One region of the Lysinibacillus sp. FSL W7-1291 genome, then DNA from elsewhere that is predicted to be linked to it. Evidence: riboswitches for the same ligand, from Rfam matches in the RefSeq annotation. Region 1 holds a riboswitch; each other region holds the start of a gene.
What was found. A riboswitch is a leader RNA that binds a small molecule or an ion and turns the genes downstream of it on or off. The one in region 1 is predicted to bind cobalamin.
Positions count from the first base shown of each region.

Region 1 (7,604 bases):
AAATTCGATGCAGAAGGCAATTTAACTGATGAAGGTACAGTAAAATTCCTTGATGTAGTCATCGATAACTTTTTAAACTGGGCAAAAAAATACATTTAATTAAAATCTGACCCATAAGTATACTTTACTTATGGGTCATCTTATTAGAAAAATAAGAATGGCAGTTGAGCAAAGCAAAGTTGATTTCCTTTGTGAACGATCACTTTGTTCTTTGCATAGAGCTAAGCTTTCAAGGATCATCCGATGAACTGTTTCACCCACATTGTTCTCTCCAAAACTACTTCTGTGACGCTAATCCCCAAAGAGTCGCTTGTTTTTCTTCAATCAATCCATTACTCATCAACTAATTTTATAGCAAGTCAGGTTAACGAAGATAGCTTAAGCAATATTATGTACTAAATTAATTAACTGTTGCTGACGTACATGGGTTGTGACAATCATTTTATAAAGTTGTGCCGAATTCAAGACCCTGCACAAGAAGAAGCATTAGCATCAAGAAATTTCCCTTAGTGGAGGTCCATTTCGTTATAGACATTTTTTTAATGTTGTTTCTGCATGAAATCTTCATACTTTCACGCTATACTTTTAAGAAATTCTAAAATGGTGGTTGCAGATGAGAAAATTATCACTAAAGCTGGGCATCATCTTTTTTATTACATTATTTTGTATCGAAACATTTATGATGTTTTTTTTACATGTCTCCTTAACCAATTCTAGAGTTGAGGAAGAGCTAGCAAGTTTGCAAGCAAGGGGAAATTCACATCGTACGGTATTAGAACAGAACTTCAACGAGGAAACGCTAGCACATGTGGTACTTATGGAATCTAATGAAAGTACGGATGTAGTAGTGACTGATTATGAGGGAACAATACTGGTTTCTTCGCAGCCTGATTTAGAAATTAGTGATATGATCCATAAGATTGAGGGAAAAATACCGTATGAGGGAAGGATCTTACAAGATGATTGGCAAGAGGTTCAAGCGATTGCCACTATTAGTCCTATTCAAAATCAGCAAAGAACGATTGGCTATGTCTTTATGTTTCAAAATACAGACTCCATTCATGCGTTAATGAAACGCTTAAATAAACATTTTCTCATCGTTGGGTTAGTATCTGGTCTTGTCACTATAGCAGTCATTATCGTTCTATCTCGAAAGCTTGCTAAACCATTAATTCAAATGAAAGAGGCCACATTGAAAATGAGCAAAGGTGATTTTACAGTCGCCCTTTCTACCAATGGAAAGGATGAGCTTGGGGATTTATCGAATGCTATACAGCTGTTGTCTAACGATCTGAATCATTTAAGGCATGAGCGTAAGGAATTTTTATCGAGCATTGCACATGAGCTTCGCACACCTCTAACCTTTATTAAAGGCTATACCGACATTCTTTCGAAACGGGATTTAACAGAGCAGGATCGCCAAAAGTATTTAGCCATTATAATAGAAGAAACAAATAGACTTTCTCGATTAATTAAAGATTTATTTGATTTAGCTAAAATGGATGAAAACTCGTTTGTGATTGAACAACAAAACGTACATTTAAATTCATTTTTTACAAACATTGAAAAAAAGCTAAGCCCTGCTTTTCAAGAGAAGGGTATACATTTTATTGTACGTTATGAAGAGGGTTTGACAGTATGGGCAGATGAAGCAAGGCTAGAGCAAATCCTAATAAATCTATTAAATAACGCATTAATCTATTGTGCGTCAGGAGATACGACTTCAGTCACCGCAAAGAAACACAATGATGTTTTAAGCATTATCGTTCAAGATACAGGGAAGGGGATTCCAAAGAAGGATTTACCCTATATTTTTGAACGATTTTATCGAGTGGAAAAATCTCGTAGTCGTGCTTTAGGTGGTTCTGGACTGGGGCTTGCTATTGTCAAGGAACTTGTACAGGCGCATGGGGGCGAAGTGAAGGTTAGCAGTGAAATAAATAAAGGAACTACTTTTGAATTATCTTTTAAAGGGGTAGAAACAGATGAAAACCATTTTATGCATTGATGATGAGCCAAGAATGTTAGATTTATTAACCCTTTATTTAGAGCCGAATTTTTATTGTAGAGCTATGTCTTCCGTTCAAGAGGCTTTCGATTTTTTAGAAGATGGGCATGCAGATTTAATTCTTTTGGATGTTATGATGCCAGAGATGGATGGGTGGCAGGCGTGCCAAGAAATTAGGAAGTTTTGGGATGTACCCATCATTATGCTTACTGCAAAAGGAGAGCATGCGGATATTGTAAAAGGCTTAAACCTCGGTGCTGATGACTACATATTAAAACCCTTTGATGAGGAAGAGTTATTAGCACGTATACATGCGGTATTAAGAAGATCGAAAATAGAGGAAAAAGTTATTAGCTTTGAGGGTCTTCGTTTAGATAAGGAATCCTTTGAATTATATTTTCAACATGAGGCAATTCCCCTAACACCAAAGGAATTTTCCATGCTTGTTTTATTTTTAGATCATCAAAGTAAAGTATTTTCTAGAGAACATCTAATCACCACAGTCTGGGGATATAATGTGACAATTGAAGATCGTACCATTGATTCTCATGTGCGTAATTTACGAGAAAAATTAAGAAAAAGTGGGTTCCCTGCGGATGATTACTTGCAAACAGTATGGGGTATCGGCTATAAATGGCATAAGTCAATTGATAGAAAACCGTTACAACACAAAAGCTAGAAAACAACCTCTGCCAGAAATGCTGGAGAGGTTGTTCATATTATTTTGAGGTTAATTCTTCTTCTGTCACCCATTTATGATTTTTAACAGCTTCACCATTTGTGGTCGAAGTGTAATCAACCATATAAACAGTCGTTTGGATAGCCTCCTCAATACGGACAGTCGCATTTTCCATACCTTCCATATGCGCTGCGTCCGTTTTTACTTCTGTGCCAGGGGCTAGTGGTGCTTCTTCTGGATCAATCAATTCTTCATGAATCACCCACTTATGATTTTCTACACGCTTTCCACCGGAAGTTGGCTCATAGGAAATAACATAGGCAGTTGTGTTATAGGCACCTATTATTGTTGCTTCGGCACCTCTCATACCGTCCATATGTCCATCCGTAATAATCACGTTACTTCCAACAGAAAACTTCGGATTATCCGCGTTCTTTAATGTGGATGGTACTTCACCTGAGCTTGAGTGGCTCATCGTAGAATGATCCATTTCTTCAGCAGTGTTATTGGAAGGAGATGCAGGCTTCGTTTGCTCCTCCGCACAAGCTGTTAAACTAATGAAGGCCGTTACTGCTAGAAGTCCAGTAGACCATTTTCTTTTAAATATCATGTAATATCCTCCTCACTATTTTCCCTTACTGTAGCAAACAAATGTGCAGAAATGATGGATGTCAATTGCTTTTTGACATGAATGAAGAGAGCGAAATGTTATTGATGTATGTGATAGGAAAAGTGGCTAAGATGTGGTGGAGTATCCTCCCATGCCAAAACTATTAAGTAATAGATAGCCAATTTATAACGAGCAAATAGCTATTGTGCTCAAAACTGCGAAGATACAGCTTATATATTGTTCTTCCTTAGAAATAAAATTCCATGTAGACTAACAATCTATAAAAATGTATGATAGAATCGTCACAATTTTATAAATTCAAATACTATTGGTGTGCCATTTTATAATGTCACTTAAAAGGGAAGTCGGTGTAAGTCCGACGCTGTCCCGCAACTGTAACGAGGAGTCCTATAATATTATTTGCCACTGTGGAAGAATGGGAAGGCAATTATAGGGTGTTGAATCGAAGCCAGGAGACCTGCCAGTTAGTAATACCTGTAATGCCCACGAGGATGCAAGCAATTACGGACAATAGCTGGATTTTTTCTGACTTTGTTTATTCTAGGGTATTTCTATGCGTAGTTGCGTATGGAATACCTTTTTTTATTGCTTCATTCATCACTATTCAGTAGGAGTTTAAAACGGATGAATAAAAAGTTTATATTTTTTTCCTTAATCCTTTTCTTCGTATTAATTGTTTCTATGACCTTTGCTGTCATGGTCGGCTCTGTATCAGTTACACCATTATATGTATGGAAAGTTATTCTTTCTAAAATCCCCTTTATACAAAATGCCATAGAGCAAGATTGGAGTCGCTCACAGGAAATTATCATTTGGCAAATAAGAGCACCTCGTGTTTTATTGGCTGCTATTGTTGGTGCTGGATTAGCCATTGCGGGGGCAGCCATTCAGGCACTTGTGCGAAATTCCATTGCTGACCCGTATATTTTAGGGATTTCTTCAGGGGCAGCCGTCGGAGCGACATCTGTGATTATTTTAGGAGCCTTTTCATTTTTAGGTATTTACGCGCTTTCAATATCAGCCTTTCTAGGATCATTACTTGCCATTGCACTGGTGTTTTTCTTATCTCGTGTTGGGGGACGGGTTTCTATTTTTCGTCTGTTATTGGCAGGTATGGCTGTTTCCTTTATTTTAACGGCCATTTCTAATTTTATTTTAATGATGTCAAAGCAAGAGGGGGCTTTAAAAGCTGTTATGTTTTGGATGCTAGGTAGTCTAGCAGGAGCTAAATGGAATAATATTATCATTCCAGCTTCCATATTTTTCGTCGTATTTGGGCTTCTCTGGCTACACTATCGAAATTTAAATTTACTTTTACTTGGGGAAGAAGCGGCAGTGACATTAGGCGTTAATCTTCAGCAATTTCGGATTCAGCTTATATTACTTGTCTCCCTGTTAACAGGTGTACTGGTGGCAGTCAGTGGCTCTATTGGTTTTGTAGGTCTAATTATCCCTCATATAGTACGTTTAATTGTGGGATCTAACTATAAATATGTGATACCGATTAGTGCTTTAATAGGGGGGATTTTCTTAGTGTGGGCTGATGCCTTTGCTCGAATTATCATTGCTCCTCAGGAAATGCCAATTGGTATTATTACAGCCTTTTGCGGAGGTCCATTTTTCATTTGGCTACTCCGTCGCAATAATTATTCTTTCGGTGAAGGAGATTAACTTATATGACATTAGAAGCAAAGCAAGTATCATTCTCCATTAACGATCAACGTATACTACATGAAGTAAGTATTCAAATAAAGAAAAAGCAGTTTGTTGGGTTAATTGGTCCTAATGGTAGTGGCAAATCAACATTGCTAAAAAATATGTATCGTCTTCTAAAACCTGAAAGCGGGACGGTATTATTAAATGAGCATGATATTTTAAAGCAATCTAGTAAAGCAATTGCGAAGAATTTAGCTGTTGTTAGTCAAGATACACCTGTTTTATTTGATTTCACTGTACATGATTTAGTTAGCATGGGGAGAACGCCACATAAAAAACTGTTAGAGCTAGATCAAGAGCAAGATTTTCAAATTGTTAAAGATGCTTTGAAGCAAACAGGTATAGCTCATTTAGAAAAACGAAGCTTTAGCTCCCTTTCAGGTGGAGAGAAAAAACGTGTAATGGTTGCACGAGCACTAGCACAGCAAGCACAAGTGCTTATATTAGATGAGCCAACGAATCATTTAGATATCCAACATCAACTTCAGCTTATGGACTTAATTCAAACCTTACATTTAACAGTAGTTGCGGCTTTACATGACTTGAATATTGCGGCAATGTACTGTGATCAAATTTACGTGTTGCAGCAAGGTCGAATTGTGTGTCATGGGACACCCGAGGAAGTGCTAACACCAGCATTGTTACAAGAAGTATTTGGTGTTTTTGCTGATATTCAAACACATTCCTTGACTGGTAAACCATACCTCACGTATGTTCCAGATCAATTCGCAAAGAAGGTCAGTCAAGTTTAAAAAAGTAAGGACAACTAATTTACATAATATATTCATTATGAAAGTAGCATTTACGAAAATACATGGCATTGGAAACAGTCATATCAGGAAGAGTTCTTATGTTTCTTAGTTAGAAAAATAGTCAATGTTTATACAGGAGACGGATTTTTCATTAGCTAGAGTAATGACCGCAGTGTATCTGTTTTTAATTATAAAAATGTAACAGGTTCAAAGATATACTCAATGGTTTAAATGACAAAGGACATTCCTCGATATAAGAAGGATGTCCTTTGAGTGTAGTTTAATTAAGATACGGCCTTTAACCCTGCTACACCGATGATAATAGCAATGATACTGATAATTCGTGATAGATTTTTGGATTCACCAAAGAAAATGATATTGACAAGCACTGCACCGACAGTACCAATACCTACCCAGACAACATAGGCAATGCTTAGCTGTAAATAATTGAAGGATGCATATAAAAGGGCAAATGATAATCCAAAGCCACCGATATATAATAATAAATTTCGTATCGTTTTATTTTGACTATAAAAGCGTAATCCAATAACACCTATAATTTCGGCTATTGCTGCTAATAAAATATATACCCAACCCATTATGCATTCACTCCTTTCTTTTCATCGTGATCTGTTGGTGCGTTATCTGCTAATTTTAATCCAATAACGCCCGATATTAAAATAAACATGAAAATACCTTTAATCGCATTAAACTCTCCATCGAAAATAAAAATGTCCATTAACGTAGTGCCAATTGCACCTGCACCAGCGAAAATAGCGTATACGGTACCAGTAGGTAGGTTTTCACAAGCTTTTGATAAGAAGTGAAAATCGATAGCAATTATAGACACAATAATAATCCAATGCCACCAGGAACTTGCTACATTAAAACCAAATATCCAAAATAATTCAAATAAACTTGTTAGACCGACATATAACCATTCTTTTTGCATAATTAAAATCCTTTCATTAATAGAATGAATGACTGACGTTCAGTCATTTTGTAGATAAAAGAGAACGTCACTTACGCGTGACGTAGGCCAAGTGCATGATATAAAAAGTCTAGAAGTTCAAGCTTAAGCAGTGTCATCGTTTCATCCTTGCTGTCATCAAACAAATAAACTTGTTCTGCGGCGGATTCAATTAGACCAATAATAAGCTTTGCTGACCGTGATGGATTAATTGAATCTCGAATGATGCCTTGTTGTTGAGCCGTTAATAAGAAATTACTCATCCAATCATAGTATGGTGCATAAATGCTTTCCCATTCTTTTAAATGCTCTGTTTGTGCAATTCCAGCATAAATGAGTGCAACGATATCACCATATTCCTTTGTGATCGAGAAAATGATTTCAACAACCTCTTCAAGTTGCTGATCAAAAGGCTTATGATCTGAAACACCTTCATCTACGGTAGTAATAATTCTTTCTACCATATTTTTTGCAATAGCTGGCATGACAGAAAGGCGTGATGGGAAGTAGAGATAAAATGTTCCTTGAGCAATCCCAGCAGCTTTGACGATATCTGAAACCTTCGTCTTTTCAATTCCTTTTTCGCGAAAAACTTCAATTGCAGCTTGAATAATTTTTTCTTCCTTTGACATGCAATCCCTCACTTTTGCCTTACTTGTTTAGTATGTTACAGGATGAGAAAAACAATGTCAATAAAAAAATGACTGAATATCAGTCATTTTCATTCAACAAACGTTTGGAAATTAGCTAAATCACAAAGCTTTAAGCAATTAAGTTGAGGTGGAATGAAGTATACTTTTTTTATTTCAGGGAACTTTATGAGTGAAAGGATTGATGATAATGGAAGA
Region 1 is NZ_CP151994.1:4,000,616-4,008,219, reverse strand. It holds gene NST76_RS19490 (NADPH-dependent FMN reductase) at 1-99, shown strand, start outside; gene NST76_RS19485 (ATP-binding protein) at 614-2,008, shown strand; gene NST76_RS19480 (response regulator transcription factor) at 1,986-2,687, shown strand; gene NST76_RS19475 (YdhK family protein) at 2,728-3,297, opposite strand; cobalamin riboswitch at 3,610-3,798, shown strand; gene NST76_RS19470 (iron chelate uptake ABC transporter family permease subunit) at 3,943-4,989, shown strand; gene NST76_RS19465 (heme ABC transporter ATP-binding protein) at 4,995-5,786, shown strand; gene NST76_RS19460 (SMR family transporter) at 6,071-6,385, opposite strand; gene NST76_RS19455 (SMR family transporter) at 6,385-6,738, opposite strand; gene NST76_RS19450 (TetR family transcriptional regulator) at 6,810-7,388, opposite strand; gene NST76_RS19445 (hypothetical protein) at 7,597-7,604, shown strand, end outside.

Region 2 (7,604 bases), 1.9 Mb from region 1:
TATGCCATTATTATCATTAGTGCGGTCGAGGGCGTACAGGGTCATACGGAAACCGTGTGGCAGCTTTTACGCAAATACCATGTCCCAACATTCTTCTTTATCAATAAAATTGATCGCGAAGGAGCCAATGTGGAGGCCGTTATGACACAGCTCCGCAAGGATTGTTCCCAGCAGGTGCTGTTCGTCGATGAACCGCTTCGTACTGATTATGTTTCAAGCAGCATCATGGAATGGTTGGCTGAGCGTAATGAAGAGCTGCTCGATGCCTTTTTGAATGAGTCATTGGAGCATGAGCAATGTCTTACTCAGCTACAGACCATGATTCAAAAGGAATGTGCCTTCCTCTGCTTTACAGGGTCTGCCCTAAAGGATGAGGGCATCAAGGAATTGCTTGCCCAGCTCCCTCTATTAACAGACACCCATTTTGAAGTGAATGCACCGTTTGAGGGGGAGGTTTTTAAAATTCGTCATGACGGCCACCAGCGTTTAACATTTATGAAGGCTATCAAGGGCGTTTTACATGTTCGGGATGAATTTTCGTTTGAAGAAGTGACAGAAAAAGTGACTGAAATTCGCCTCTATAATGGCAGTCGCTTTGATACCGTCCAAAAGGTTGAAGCGGGAGAGATTTTTGCTGTTAAAGGACTTAGTCAGGCCAATATTGGAGACCGCATCGGCACTACTATGCTGTCACAGCCCTATGAGCTTGTCCCAACGCTACAGGCAAAGGTTCAATATGAGGGCCATCAGCATATCAAGGAAGTGTTACAAATTTTCCGTTTACTAGAAGCAGAAGAGCCTTCCTTACGTGTGGTTTGGCAGGAAAAGTTCCAGGAAATCCATGTGCACATTATGGGCGTTATTCAGTTGGAGGTACTGATAGAAGTGTTAATGAAGCGTTTTTCATTAACGGTCTCCTTTGGCGAGCCCCAAATTTTATATATGGAAACCATTGTGACGACGGTGACAGGCTATGGTCATTTTGAGCCCCTCAAGCATTATGCAGAAGTTCATTTACTAATGGAGCCCAATCCGCGAGGAGTAGGTAATACATTTAGCAATGCCTGCCATGCGGATCATTTATCGGTAGGCAACCAACGCCTTGTTGAAAAGCACCTGTTTGAGCGTGATCACCATGGCTTACTCACAGGCTTCCCTCTGACAGATGTTCATTTTACACTGCTAACAGGTCGCGGACATAATGAACATACATCGGGCGGCGATTTCCGAGAAGCTAGTTTCCGTGCGCTACGTCAAGGACTTGAGCAAGCACAGAACATCCTGCTTGAACCTTATTATCGCTTTAAAATGAAGGCTTCGAACGACTTTATCGGCCGCATGATGAGCGACATACAGCAAGCTGCTGGTACATTCGATGACCCCATCTTATCCGAAACAGATGTTGTGCTAACGGGACGAGCGCCCGTCGCCACCCTAATGAGCTATAGCACAACCTTTGCGGCCTATACCAATGGTAAGGGCGCACTCACACTCCAATTTGATGGCTATGATGTATGCCATAATGCAGAGGAAATTATTTCGCACATGGGCTACGATAAAAATGCCGACCCAGAATACAGCTCCTCCAGCATCTTTTGTGCGAAGGGCAAAGGATATTCTGTTCCTTGGCACGAAGCACAAGCAGCCATGCATTGTCTGTAAGTAGGTGATCCTGCCCGCGCGAAGCCGTTTGCTTGCGCGGGTGTTTACTTGCTTTGAGCGAGAATATTTACCCTGTTTGCGCGAGTATTCCTTGCTGGAGCGAGAGTATTTCATCTCCTTCCGCGAGTATTCCCCGCTCGAACGAGAGTATTTCATCTCCTTCCGCGAGTATTCGCTGCTCGAACGAGAGTATTTCATCTCCTTTCGCGAGTATTCCCTGCTCGAACGAGAGTATTTCATCTCCTTCCGCGAGTATTCGCTGCTTGAGCGAGAGTATTTCATCTGCTTCCGCGAGTATTCGCTGCTCGAACGAGAGTATTTCATCTGCTTCCGCGAGTATTCCCTGCTCGAACGAGAGTATTTACCCCCTCCCTTCAAATAAATAAAAACAAGCCCTCCGTTTGATGGAGGGCTTGAGTTTATAATGCACCTACTGCTTTCTTTGTAGGACTGTGCACAAGGTATGCAGGCTCGACAATCACGTAGTCATGCGTGTTTGTGAAATCAACTAGCACTTTACCAGGATAACTTTTTAAAATTTGCAGTTGATCAATTAATTGCAGCAATAGCTCGTGACCGTTGCCGCGTGGATGCCAGTTGAAATGGTAATCATTTAATGCCTGAACCGCTTCAATAAATTGGGCATATTCCTGCTGCACAAAGGCTATTAACTTATCATGTTGAGGCGCTAAATCGTGGATATATGTTTCATAAAAACGCATCACAATCGAGCATAATACATCATTGACACGCGCTGCACTTAAAACAGGCTTTGGCTCCAGTGACAGGCGGTCAAGGTTGGGCTTGGCACGTGTGGAATCAATGCGTGTAATTAAATGGTATGACTCCCCGTTAACCTCATAGACAATCGGGTTAGTCGGCATATACATCATAAAGCTATTGGTCTTCGTTTTCAGTTGATCGGTTACCGCTGCCTTCGCGAAAAGATGCCCGTCCACATCCCCATTTTGTATCCAAATAATTTCTTTATTATATAAAATTTGGTCAAAGAAGCGATCATTGCGGATCAGCTTCGTTGCTAATAATTGGTCAATCAATGATTCGACCGCCATTCTTGTTTTCGCTTTCTTGGCAACTTCTGTGCGTGGCTGCTTACAAATGTTCATATCTAAAGAAGTCATACATGCATCCCCTTTGCGTACATAATGTCAAAACAAAAAGGACTTCCTACCATTTTTGAGGAAATCCTTCGCTTATCTTCGTTCATCACCTAATGCCAAACAAACCCTAAGTATGTGTAAATGAGCCCGATTGCGAACCCCTTCATTTACTTTGGGCGTTTGACGTACCGTGACGAACAGAGCATTCTGTTTTGTCAACATGCCACCTCCTATTCCTCGTAGGTTACTGGTGTGTACTCGTAACAGGCAGGTATCCTGACTCATGGTCATTGCCACTTTTCTCCTTCCCATCATTTGACAGTGGTTGCTGAAAAGTCGCTCACATTTACAGTTGCGGGACAGTGTCGGATTCGCACCGACTTCCCTTTTAAGCAAATTGCACGCAATTTACACCTATTACTACACGCTATTCAGTTGGTAAGGAAATTTGCGAAAATTCTCTATTCCTTAGCTAATCATTGTAAAGTATTGTATGTCCAAAGTCAATTTATGCTAAAAAATACTAATTATTTCAAAATAATTCCATGTAAAATGGATGCATAGAATACTAGGTTTTCCTCATGTCACACTGAGCATCACTTTAATTGCTTTCTGTAAAATGATAATAAAGTTATTTCTAATCAAAAAATACAAAAATTATATTATAAGAAGGCTCTTTAAAGTTGTTTAAATCTTGTTCAACTAGCCCCGTTATTTCAACAACTTCTTGAAATCAATTCTTGTGTAGGTTTTATTATAGGTAAGAGATAGGTTCGTAACCGTGTTTGCTAATTAACTTTATCATGTTGGAATTTTCTATCGGGTCAACACTCACAAATATTTCAGAATGTCCTAAACTCTTTGCAATATTTTCTCTATACCTCATTAAGTCTGAACCTATACCATTACCACGATAATCCTCTTTTACATATAGGTCACTTAATTTAGGAAGCAAAGTACCTTTTAATTTAAGAACTCCAAAACCTAATATAAGTGCGTCTTGTTCAGCAATTACCAAATATAATTCCTTTTTTGCAAATTGCTTTAAATAATTCGTGAATAGATCTTTATTATTTCTACTATCATAAACCCGATAAGTCGTTTTCATTCGCTAATCTGATTATGTAGTTCATGGTTACTGCCACTTCCCTATTCTTTAATAAATCACTATTATAAAATTTCTTCTTCAACAATATGCACCGTTCGTTAAATAAACAAAAGGACGGTCAAGCACCTTTTATTTTAGAATTTTCTCTAGCTATTCTTAATCCCTCTCTACCATTTAGATATTGAAAGTTAAACTATTTAACAAAGTGGGTAAATTTAAGCCCCATTATTTATTCTTCACATATATATGTATTGAACTGACCTCGATGTTATTGAAAAGCGACTGCTCTATTGAACGATTGCCCCCTGTCAGTCCAATAACAAGTTTTAGGTGTGACGTATAGTAACTTTCCCTTCTTTATTTTCTTCGTGGTTCCATTCAACTTGAATCTCAAATGTTCCATCTTGAAAAAATAAAGGAAATCTTCTCCGTATCGATGGCTGCATAGGAAGTTTATATGCGTTCTCTATATCTACCCAAACCGCTTTCCCCTCTGGAGCATCTTTCAAGAGTTCACCCTCGAAATCCTTTGTTATGTAATTAAATATCATATATCTATCTTTTGCGACTGGATTAACATATTCATAAAGCCCTTTATAAATAAGGTTTCTAACTTCTAACCCCGTTTCTTCTTTTACTTCTCTGATAGCACTTTCTACAATACTTTCAGGAAATTCAACTTTACCACCCGGTGGAATAAAACCTTTGAAATGGTCGTGCTGTCTATCCAGAAGTAAAACCTTCTCTTCACTTTGAATCATACACACCGTCCATATTTTATAATTAATAGAATTACTCATAATTCACTCCATCTTTTTTAAATAAATATTACCATATATGTGTCCTTCTTAGTTAAACAACTTCATTATCTCTTAACACCTTCTCTACATTATGTGCCTGTTTCGTAATCGGAACTGGAATCCCTTACACCCTTCACAAGGTAATTTCCTCATCTATATCATCCTTTCTTTGCACAATCAGAACCACCAGTATAACTGGTGGTTTGCTCTGCGCGTGAAACGCTGGGGTACTGGCCCATGTCTAAAGACATTTCGAATGGTCTGCCAACCGCACTCCGTTTTCACACAAACCGCTAAAGCGGCTTACTTATTTTTTCTTTCTCTTGATTTCTTCTCCTGTGAATGGATCAATGAATTCTTTCATCGTCATTTGATCTTGCAGGATATCTTCTTGTAATTGATTTTTTATATACCCTTGTATCTTTTTCTTATTTCGGCCGACTGTGTCCACATAGTATCCTCGACACCAGAATTGACGATTACCGTATTTATACTTTAAATTCGCATGTCGGTCGAAAATCATTAGACTACTCTTCCCTTTTAAATAACCCATGAACGCAGATACACTCAATTTCGGTGGAATACTTACCAACATATGAATGTGGTCAGGACAGGCTGTTGCCTCTATGATTTCTACATCTTTTCTTTCACATAATTGGCGCAATATTCTTCCAACATCTGCTTTAATTTGACCATAAATAATCTGCCTTCTATACTTTGGCGCAAAAACGATATGATACTTACAATTCCACGTTGTATGTGCTAAACTTTTATTATCCATTTATGGTGGCTCCTTTCGTACGAAGTCGGTTGACTAGACCTGACTTTATTGTACGTTTGGAGTTTTTTTATTGTCCATAGCTAAAAGCTTTGGAACCCCCTGCATAGCAGGGGGTTTTCAAAGCACACAACAAAAAAGCCTCGCATAAATGCGGGCTTTTAGTACCATACATTACGTCCCCAAAACATACTGCGCTAAAACACTTTGCACTTTGTAAATATTCGTCGCCTTGTTGAAGTTTTTTTGAATCGGTAACGAACTGCCTGACACCCATATTTTGAGCTCTGCATCTAAATCAAATGTCCCGGCTGTTTCTACTGAAAAATGAACGATATTTTTATAGGGGATGGAATGATATTCGGTTTTCTTGCCAGTCACCCCTTGCTTATCGATAAGGATTAATCGTTTATTCGTAAAAATAAACGTGTCTCTTATAATTTTATAGGCATTTTTGATTGTTTCGTTTGGAATCAATAAATCACGGACCTCCTCCTGTAATTTTTCTAAATTCACCTCGCTCGCATTGCCGATTAATCCATCAAATAAGCCCATCTCCTGGCCCCTTTCATTGTCATTTATTTAATGTATTACAAAGAAGATAGCGCTACGACAGGAAATAATGGTTTTATTGAGTCTATAAAGGCGAAGCATTGCACGTAATCATAGGCTCTCTACTAGCATTTGTTTAGGCTGTGATGAAGAGAGGAAGCTGATTAAGGTTAGCATCTCTTTTGGTAAGGTAAATAGCGATTTTTTTAAAGAGGATGGGAATGAAGAATCACTCAAATTATTCCAAGAAGCGATGGCAACAGCTGCCAAAATGAAGGTGTTGTCAATATGGTGTAAATAGAGGATACGGCTAGAAACAAATATGGCTATCACCTTTGGTAAGGTGAAAAAGGACAAATCAGTAGCTGAATGTAGGTTAAGGTTACGCATACAATCTACGTGATCTCTAAGGATTTCACTAAGAAATTAATTACGTTGGTCCGCCAATAAAAAACACTTCCCATTCTAATGACAGGAAGTGCATTTCAAATTACTTATCTATCGCCTGAAACCACCTTTGTGCATAGCTATCTGTGGAGGCAAAATCATCTTGTTCTTAGATAACTATTCAGGGCTAAAAAACCTTGAAAATATGTTTTTCTTGCTTAAACCTGAAATTGATTTGTTAGCTTTTGTAAATTATCAGCTTGTACGCTTAAATCCTGTGTCACATGATTGACAGCTTGCATTGAGGCTGTTTGTTCATCCATTGAATGTAAAACAGCCTCTGTATAATGCGATAGCTTACCCATACCATTAGCAATCGTTGTCACAGTGGAAGCTACTTCATTGGCACTGCTAGAAAGCTGTTCAGCTGTTGTTGAAATATCCTCAAGCTGGCTCGTCATTTGACTAACATGCTGTGAAATCGTGCCAAAGGATTTTGTTGCTTCATCAATGACATAGACACCCTGCTGAACATTTTTTAAATCCTCCTCCACTGAGGATGCTACCTGTTTCGTGTCAGTTTCAATGCCCACTACTAAGTCCACGATTTGTGCAGCAGAATGCTTGGATTGCTCTGCTAATTGACGCACTTCCTCTGCCACAACTGCAAAGCCTTTCCCATGTTCTCCAGCTCGAGCTGCTTCAATGGCGGCATTCAATGCCAATAAATTCGTTTGGTCCGTAATAGCTGTAATCATCTCAGTCATCGATTTAATATCTGTCATTTTATTGGATAATTGCTGCATGAGTCCGCTCGTTTTTTCGGTTGAAGAAGAAATAAATTTCATTTGTTCCTTCGCCACATGTAAAATATTCGCTCCATTTCCTGCAATCTCATTGGCATCTTTTGCATGATCAAACACATCCTGAGTGGCTTCCGTAATTCGTCCGATTCCATCGACAGTTTCTTGCATAGCATTAGCACTATCATTGGCAGATTGTGCCGCTTGCTTCAAGCCCTCTGACGTTTTCTCCATTTGTTGATCGACTTCTTCCACAGCTACCGTAATTTCATTCGTACTTGCGGATAATTCTTCGATGCTTGCTGATAAATCTGTAGAGCTGTGCGCAATTTTTTGTGTCATTGTGCGTAATTGTTCCTGCATCTCTAAAAAGGATTGCGCTAGCTGAGAAAT
Region 2 is NZ_CP151994.1:2,127,829-2,135,432, reverse strand. It holds gene NST76_RS10460 (translation factor GTPase family protein) at 1-1,662, shown strand, start outside; gene NST76_RS10455 (hypothetical protein) at 1,739-2,044, shown strand; gene NST76_RS10450 (hypothetical protein) at 2,082-2,804, opposite strand; cobalamin riboswitch at 3,032-3,216, opposite strand; gene NST76_RS10445 (GNAT family N-acetyltransferase) at 3,538-3,891, opposite strand; gene NST76_RS10440 (8-oxo-dGTP diphosphatase) at 4,218-4,691, opposite strand; gene tnpA (IS200/IS605 family transposase) at 4,999-5,472, opposite strand; gene NST76_RS10430 (PH domain-containing protein) at 5,644-6,024, opposite strand; gene NST76_RS10425 (methyl-accepting chemotaxis protein) at 6,627-7,604, opposite strand, start outside.
Region 2: another riboswitch for cobalamin. It lies ahead of NST76_RS10450 (hypothetical protein); the one in region 1 lies ahead of NST76_RS19470 (iron chelate uptake ABC transporter family permease subunit).

Region 3 (7,604 bases), 1.7 Mb from region 1:
TGCTACTCTCATCGATGTAACGGGATATATAACCATCGAATAGCCCATCTTTTCAAATTCCTTAGCTGTATAATACGGTGTTTGTCCAAATTCAGTCATATTGGCTAATAACGGAGCATCTAGCTCACTGGCAAAATGTTTAAATTCTTTTTCTGTTTGGAGAGCCTCTGGAAAAATGGCATCTGCCCCAGCTGCTACATAAGCTTTAGCTCTTAAAATAGCCTGCTCTAAACCTTCTACAGACCTTGCATCCGTGCGGGCAACAATTACTAACGTAGGAGCTATTTGTTTAATCATTTTTATTTTTTGTATCATTTCCTCTTGAGCAACGAGTGTTTTCCCATTCAAATGACCACATTTTTTGGGAAGATTTTGATCCTCTAGCTGTACAGCAGCTACTCCAGCCTCTACCATTTCACGAGCTGTGCGGGCAACATTTAAGACACCACCAAAGCCAGTATCGATATCCACTAGCAACGGTAAATTAGTCGCACGAATAATTTCGCTCGCACGCTGTGCAACTTCATTTGAATAAATCATGCCTAAATCAGGTAAGCCTCTACTGGCAGTGTAGGCAGCGCCAGAAAGATATAATGCCTCAAAGCCAACTTTTTTAGCCATTAAGCCAGCCATTGCATCATGAGCTCCTGGGATTTGTAAAATCGTTGAACGAGTAATGAGTGTTCGAAATTGTTCAGCCAATTGTTTTTGTGCTATTGCTTCATTTACAATCCACGCCATCTATAAAAACCTCCTAATAATCAATGATGCCTCGGCATATTTACGTCCGAAAGCGGCTGTGATGCAGGTCAGTTAGCCGTTATCTCAAGGATGGGAGGATTTTAGGCTAACATCCTTTATTAACTCCTTCCCGATTCGTGACATTCGCCAGAGGCTTTAATTTCCTGAAAGAAGTTAAACAAATAAATTAACGAATTCATGAACAGCACTATTTTCAAGAAGTGCTTGATCAGCACAAACTTCATTAATCTTGCTGTGTTGTTTTTGAGAATAATGGGTGCTAATGTTTTGCTGGAACTTATCGATGATTTGAGGGAATGCTTCCTCACGACGGAAACGGTGTCCTAAAGGATATTCACATTCAATAAGCTCAGATGATGTGCCATCTTTGTAATAAACTTGAACAGCATTGGCAATCGAACGTTTCTCAGGATCTAGGTAATCAATTGTATATTGGGGTTTTTCCACAACCACCATTTTATTTCTTAAATTATCGATACGTGGATCTGCAGCCACTTCATCTTCATAGTGGTCTGCTGTAATATCACCATAGATAAGCCCTATTGCTGTAATGTATTGAAGACAGTGATCACGATCAGCTGGGTTATTAAGAGGTCCTTCCTTATCGATAATTCGTATAGCGGATTCATGGGTCGTAATTTGAATGCGTTCAATGTCCTGTAAACGATTTTTCACTTCATTGTGTAAATGAACGGCACATTCGGCAGCTGTTTGTGCATGGAATTCAGCTGGATAAGAAACTTTAAATAGAACATTTTCCATCACATAAGATGCTAGTGGTCTAGCAAGCTTTAATTCTTGCTTATTAAAGAGAACATCTTGGAAGCCCCAGCCAGGTGCAGATAAGGCCGTTGCATAGCCCATTTCGCCTTTCACAGCCATCATGGCTAAGTGTACTGCCCTGCTTGTTGCATCACCAGCAGCCCATGATTTTCTAGAACCCGTATTCGGTGCATGGCGATATGTTCGTAGGCTCGAATTATCAATCCAAGCATTTGATAAGGCGTTGACAATTTCCTGATGAGTGCCACCTAATGCCTTTGTCACAACAGCTGTTGTCGCAATTTTGACAAACAGTACATGGTCTAACCCAACACGATTTAAGCTATTTTCTAATGCGAGAATACCTTGTATTTCATGGGCCTGTATCATCATTTCTAATACGTCTTTCATTTTAAGTGGCTCTTTCCCTTCAGCAACACGCACGCGACTCAAATAATCAGCCACAGCTAATATGCCCCCTAAATTATCAGAAGGGTGTCCCCATTCAGCCGCAAGCCAAGTGTCGTTGTAATCCAGCCAACGAATCATACAACCGATATTAAAGGCACCTTTTACAGGATCAAGAACATAGGAAGTGCCTGGAACTCGTGTACCATTGGGAACGACTGTGCCTGGTACTACTGGGCCAAGAAGTTTCGTGCATTCAGGATATTGTAAGGCCAAAATGCCACACCCTAATGTATCTAATAATACATAGCGTGCCGTTTCGTATGCTTCTTCACTTGTAATAGTTGTATTGACTACGTAATCCGCAATATCTGTAAGTAATTGATCTGTCTTAGATATGTCATTTGTTTTAATCATCTATATCTTCCTTTCAAGGCATGAATTTGATATACTAGTATGCTGATAGGCATTGGTCAGAATGCCCATCAGCTCTATGGCGAGTTGTTAAAACTTGATTATACCGACAATTCTTCAAGGTTATGACGCTCGCCAATATAATGGACACGAGGTCTAAATAATCGGTTATTGTCATGCTGCTCAATGACGTGAGCACATAAGCCAATCGTTCGTGAGCCAAAAAAGATAGGTGTATAGATTTCAATTGGCAAGCCAAGCATGTAGTATACTGGTGCTGCATAATAATCTAAATTTGGGTACAAGCTCTTTTCTTGTGCCATCACCTTCTCACCAGCTTCACACATGTGATATAAGCGATCATCCCCTTGTGCCAAACATAATTTATGCAAAGCCTCTTTCATAATCTGTGCTCTTGGGTCCATCTTTTTCATATAAACACGGTGACCAAAGCCCATAATTTTTTCTTTATTTTGCAGTTTATTTTTCAGCAAGGCTTCAAAGCCTGCTACTGTTTTGGCTTCTAGAAGCATGTACATGACTGCCTCGTTGGCCCCTCCATGTAAATTTCCTTTCAATGATGCGACAGCTCCAGTTAAAGCACCGTACAAATCAGATTGTGTAGAGGCAATAACACGAGCTGTAAACGTCGAATTTGGCATCTCATGCTCACTATATAAAACGAGAGACTGATCAAAAATTTCTTCTTCTAACGCCGTTGGTTTTCTACCAGTAATCATGTAATAAAAATTGGCGCTATAGGAAAGCTGACTATCTGGCTCCACAACATCTTGTCCGTTTAAGACACGATAGCTATTGGCTACGATGTTAGGCATACCGCCTAAAAGTCTATAAGCTCGCGTCAAGTTCATTTCAGTAGAACGATCATTGATGTGCTGATCAAAGCCTGCTAAAACAGAAATTCCAGTTCTCAGTCCATCCATCGCATGTGTTTCATTAGGCAAGAGCTTGAAGATTTGGAATATCTCTTGTGGAACCTGATAATGTGCTTTTAATTTGTCCTGTAAGTCAGCCTGTTGCTCGGCAGTAGAAATTTCGCCATGCAGTAGTAGGTAGACAATGTCTAAATACGAATATCTTTGTGATAATTCAATCAAGTCGTAGCCTCGAATAACAATTTGACTTCCTACAGTGTCTAAAAAAGATAATTTTGTTTCAGCAGCAATGACCCCATCAAGACCTGGTGAATAAGTTAACTCCATTCAATGACAGCCCCTTTGTTTAATTATTCTTGTAAGCGTTACCATTCCAACACGAAAGAACAACAAAAAAACAACTTCTACCCCTTTTTAGAAGTTGTTAATCTACAAAAGCATGACAGACCAAATAACAGTGAATTTACAGGAATTCACAAAAATCATGCAGTAGCTAACACCTCCCTATCCTCGTAGGTCAATTGATGCTTATTTTGTGGCAGGTCTCCTGACTTATAATCAACACTTCAATAACACCTTCCCATTTTGACAAACAAAACAGTGGCCTTGTTATCGAGCTCCTAAATACAGTTGCGGGACAGTGTTGGACTCTCACCAACTTCCCTTTTAATCAAATGGAATGAACCCCATTTGAACCACCAAAATTTAGCATATTCAATTTGTCTATTTACCTTAACATAGAGTTTTCAAAACAATCAATATAGGTAAAATTCAGAAAAGACTGATTATAAAAAGCTATTTTTCATTTTTGATTGACTATTCTGCATTTTTGAGCATTATTTTGTACAAAAAAAGATTGTTCATCTATACCCATAACTCCATTTTCAAGGGTTATAAGTAAAATAGAGGTCTTTATAATAAGAAAGGCGAATAGTTTTTTTATAATATAGAGGAGGAGCACATATGGGCTATATTTCAGAATTAAGGAAACACATCGGTAGTAGACCGATTATCAGTATCGGGGCGACAATTCTTGTAGTCAACGATGACAAGAAAATTCTCTTTCAACATCGTTCAGATACGTTGGATTGGGGATTACCTGGTGGCTCAATGGAACTGAATGAAACTGCTACCCGTGAACTTCATGAAGAAACAGGACTGGTAGCGAATGAATTGGACTTGATTGGTGTTTTTTCAGGGCCAAATTATTATTTTCAATATCCAAATGGGGATGAAATCTATACAGTTATTCATCTTTATAGTGCGAAAAATGTCAGTGGTGTATTAGAGATGAGGGATGGTGAGAGTTTGAATCTTACCTATTTCAGTAAAAATGAGCTACCAGATCATCTTGAGAAAAGAACAAAAACACTCTTAGACAATCTAGAGGACAAATTGTGGAATTTAGATAGTTCTTTTGCAAAGAATTCTCTTTAAATAACAAAGAGCATGCTTTTTATGAAAACATGCTCCCATCTTAACTATTAGGTTATTACAGTCTAACCTTAACCTCTGTACCGTCTTGTGCCTTGACATCTACTAGCACGAGCCCTTTATAATTTTGTAGTTCCTTGATAATAGGCTTGAGCATTTCTTTGTCAATGAATGGAAAGGAAAAGTCGATTTTTTTTCTGTCGAAGTATGCCTTTGTCCATTTGTTGACACTTTGCTGAATCCATTTTGAAGTCAAAATGGAAAGAACAATGGTTAGCACAGCATATGGAACAGGAACGGTAAAACGAACGTCTTTTGCTTTCACTTTTACATGCATCATAAGTCGCCTCTACTCAATGAAAACTGAAACGGTATCTCCGTTTGCCGATTTTATGTCCACAATTTGTCCATCTAATTCATTTTCGATGGCTTCAAGAAGAAGATTGATATCGATATCTTTCACGTATTTTTCCGATTGCGGAATACTCGCAGCGATACTGTGTCCAGCCATTAACACAGCCTTGACAAGTTTTATAGGCAAATTCACAGTGACATTATCATTTTCAGTGGACACCACACGAACCTTTAACGTTTTATCTAAATACTTCGTTTTTTCCAGAAATTTATTACCTGACTCCTCTTTCTCTTGTAACACTTGAATCAGCTCTGACCCTTTATCAGCATCAATTTTTCCCTCTTGAATCATGGTTAACACTTTAGTAATTTCCTCTTTCATGTAGCATTCCTCCCTATTCGTCTTTTAAGAGTTTTATGGCCTCATCAGTTGTGATTTCGCCATTTTCCAACATGCTTACAATTTTTTTCTCGTCTACTTCATTTTTCTTCTTTTGGACATAGCCAAGGGATGAGATAATGTCATTTAGCTTGCCTCGCACAGTTGGGTACGAAATGCCCAGTTCCTTTTCTACTTCCTTAATATTCCCTCGACATGTTAAAAATACTTCCACAAAATGAAGCTGATCCTGTGATAAGGATGCTAGCTTCGACAATTCAAACTCATTTTCAATCGTCGTTTGACAATGAGAACACTGTAACTTCGTAATTTTCAATGTTTTACTGCAGACAGGACAATTTGTGATTACTTGATAAGCCATAGTGAACTCCTTCCTTTAAGTTAAATTGATTATATACCAAATAATTTAAAAAAGTAAATAATAAAATTAATTTATTAAATGAAAATATCAATAAAGTTAATTACCTGATTAATATTATTAATAAAAAGAAAAACACCATTCTAATGCAAAATGGCGTTTCTTTAATAGATGACTCTTACTAATGTTTGGAGCAAATGAGGTAATCCAACTGGCCTCTATCATTACCAGCCCATACCTCCATGCCCATTGTATACGTGTTTTCTATATTATGATCATTTCGTTTTATGTTTTCTTTCTCGCGGGTGTGAAGGCAAAATAGCATGATATAATTGTTGTGAAGCAGGATGCTCATATGCTCCATCCTTGCCAATCTCCTCCACTAGCCGACCATGCTGCATGACAAGGATACGGTCTGACATAAAACGTGTTGCCTGTAAATCATGCGAAATGAAAATGTAAGCAAGCTGTCGCTCTTTTTGAAGTGTTTGTAGTAATTGTATAATCTTTTTTTGTAAAATCATATCAAGACTGCTAATCGCTTCATCTAAGACAATTAATTTTGGCTTTAGCGCAAGAGCTCTAGCGATGTTGACTCGTTGCTGTTGCCCCCCACTAAGCTGCGAAGGATAGTTTTGAGCCATTGCCCTCTCTAACTCTACACAGTCTAGTAATTCCCTTACTTTATGTTGTCGCTCTGTTTTGCTAAAATGCTCGAAATTCAGAAACGGTTCTTCGAGTATTTCAAAAATCGTCTGCTTCGGATTAAATGAATGATAGCTATTTTGAAAAACTGCCTGTAAATCTCTACGTATTCTTTTTTTATGCTTGCTTGGTGCTTCGTATAAATTGACACCTTGAAAGAGCAACTCCCCGTTTGTTGGTCGTTCGATTCCTAAAATAATACGACCTAATGTGCTTTTTCCTGAACCACTTTGACCGACTATTCCTAGACATTCCCCCTCCTGAAGTGAGAATGACACCTTCTGTAATACGGGAACTTCCTGCTTACGCTGGAATAGAAATGGTCTTTGAGCGTAATGCATATCAATATTTTTCACGTCTAGCAGCGTCATTTTTTCACCTCTAAAATAGCATTCTTGCTTGTAATAGTTTCTTTGTATAGGCATGCTGAGGTGCATCAAAGAAATCATAGACATTCGTTTGCTCAATGATTTTTCCTTGATACATAACAGCCACATCGTCAGCTAGTTCAGCAATAACACCTAAATCATGTGTAACAAGAAGTATGGCAGCTTCTGTTTCTACGCGAATACGATCAAATAGTGTTAATACTTGTTTTTGATTGATCGTATCAAGAGCTGTCGTTGGTTCATCAGCAATATAGAGGGAGGCTTGTAGCGCCAATGATAAGGCAATCATCACTCGCTGTAGCATGCCACCACTCAACTGAAAAGGATAATAATGTAAAATCTGCTCTGGATTTGGTAAATGCACTTTATGTAAGGCATCAAGAGCTATTTGTCTCATTTCTTTTTTGGTCAGCTTAAAGTGTGCCTTTAATGTTTCTCTGAAATGGCTTTCAATCGTTTGGATACGATCGAAGGCAGCGGATGGATTTTGCAAAATCATCGAAAGATGCCGCCCACGATATGCTCTTAATTGAGTAGCCGAAACATTCATTAAATTTTCCTGCTGATAAAGAACTTCCCCTTGTGTCACCTGTGCGATAGATGGTAATGTTTGCATGATGGCATGGCAAAGCATGGTCTTGCCACTACCACTTTCTCCTATGATTCCTAAGACACGCCCTTTATAGGCTGTCAGATTGATAGTGGTTAATACATTTTTCTCC
Region 3 is NZ_CP151994.1:2,289,869-2,297,472, reverse strand. It holds gene prpB (methylisocitrate lyase) at 1-741, opposite strand, end outside; gene prpD (2-methylcitrate dehydratase) at 916-2,349, opposite strand; gene mmgD (citrate synthase) at 2,448-3,569, opposite strand; cobalamin riboswitch at 3,762-3,957, opposite strand; gene NST76_RS11190 (NUDIX hydrolase) at 4,206-4,679, shown strand; gene NST76_RS11185 (hypothetical protein) at 4,735-5,016, opposite strand; gene NST76_RS11180 (hypothetical protein) at 5,026-5,412, opposite strand; gene NST76_RS11175 (DUF2089 domain-containing protein) at 5,426-5,791, opposite strand; gene NST76_RS11170 (dipeptide/oligopeptide/nickel ABC transporter ATP-binding protein) at 6,064-6,864, opposite strand; gene NST76_RS11165 (ABC transporter ATP-binding protein) at 6,875-7,604, opposite strand, start outside.
Region 3: another riboswitch for cobalamin. It lies ahead of mmgD (citrate synthase); the one in region 1 lies ahead of NST76_RS19470 (iron chelate uptake ABC transporter family permease subunit).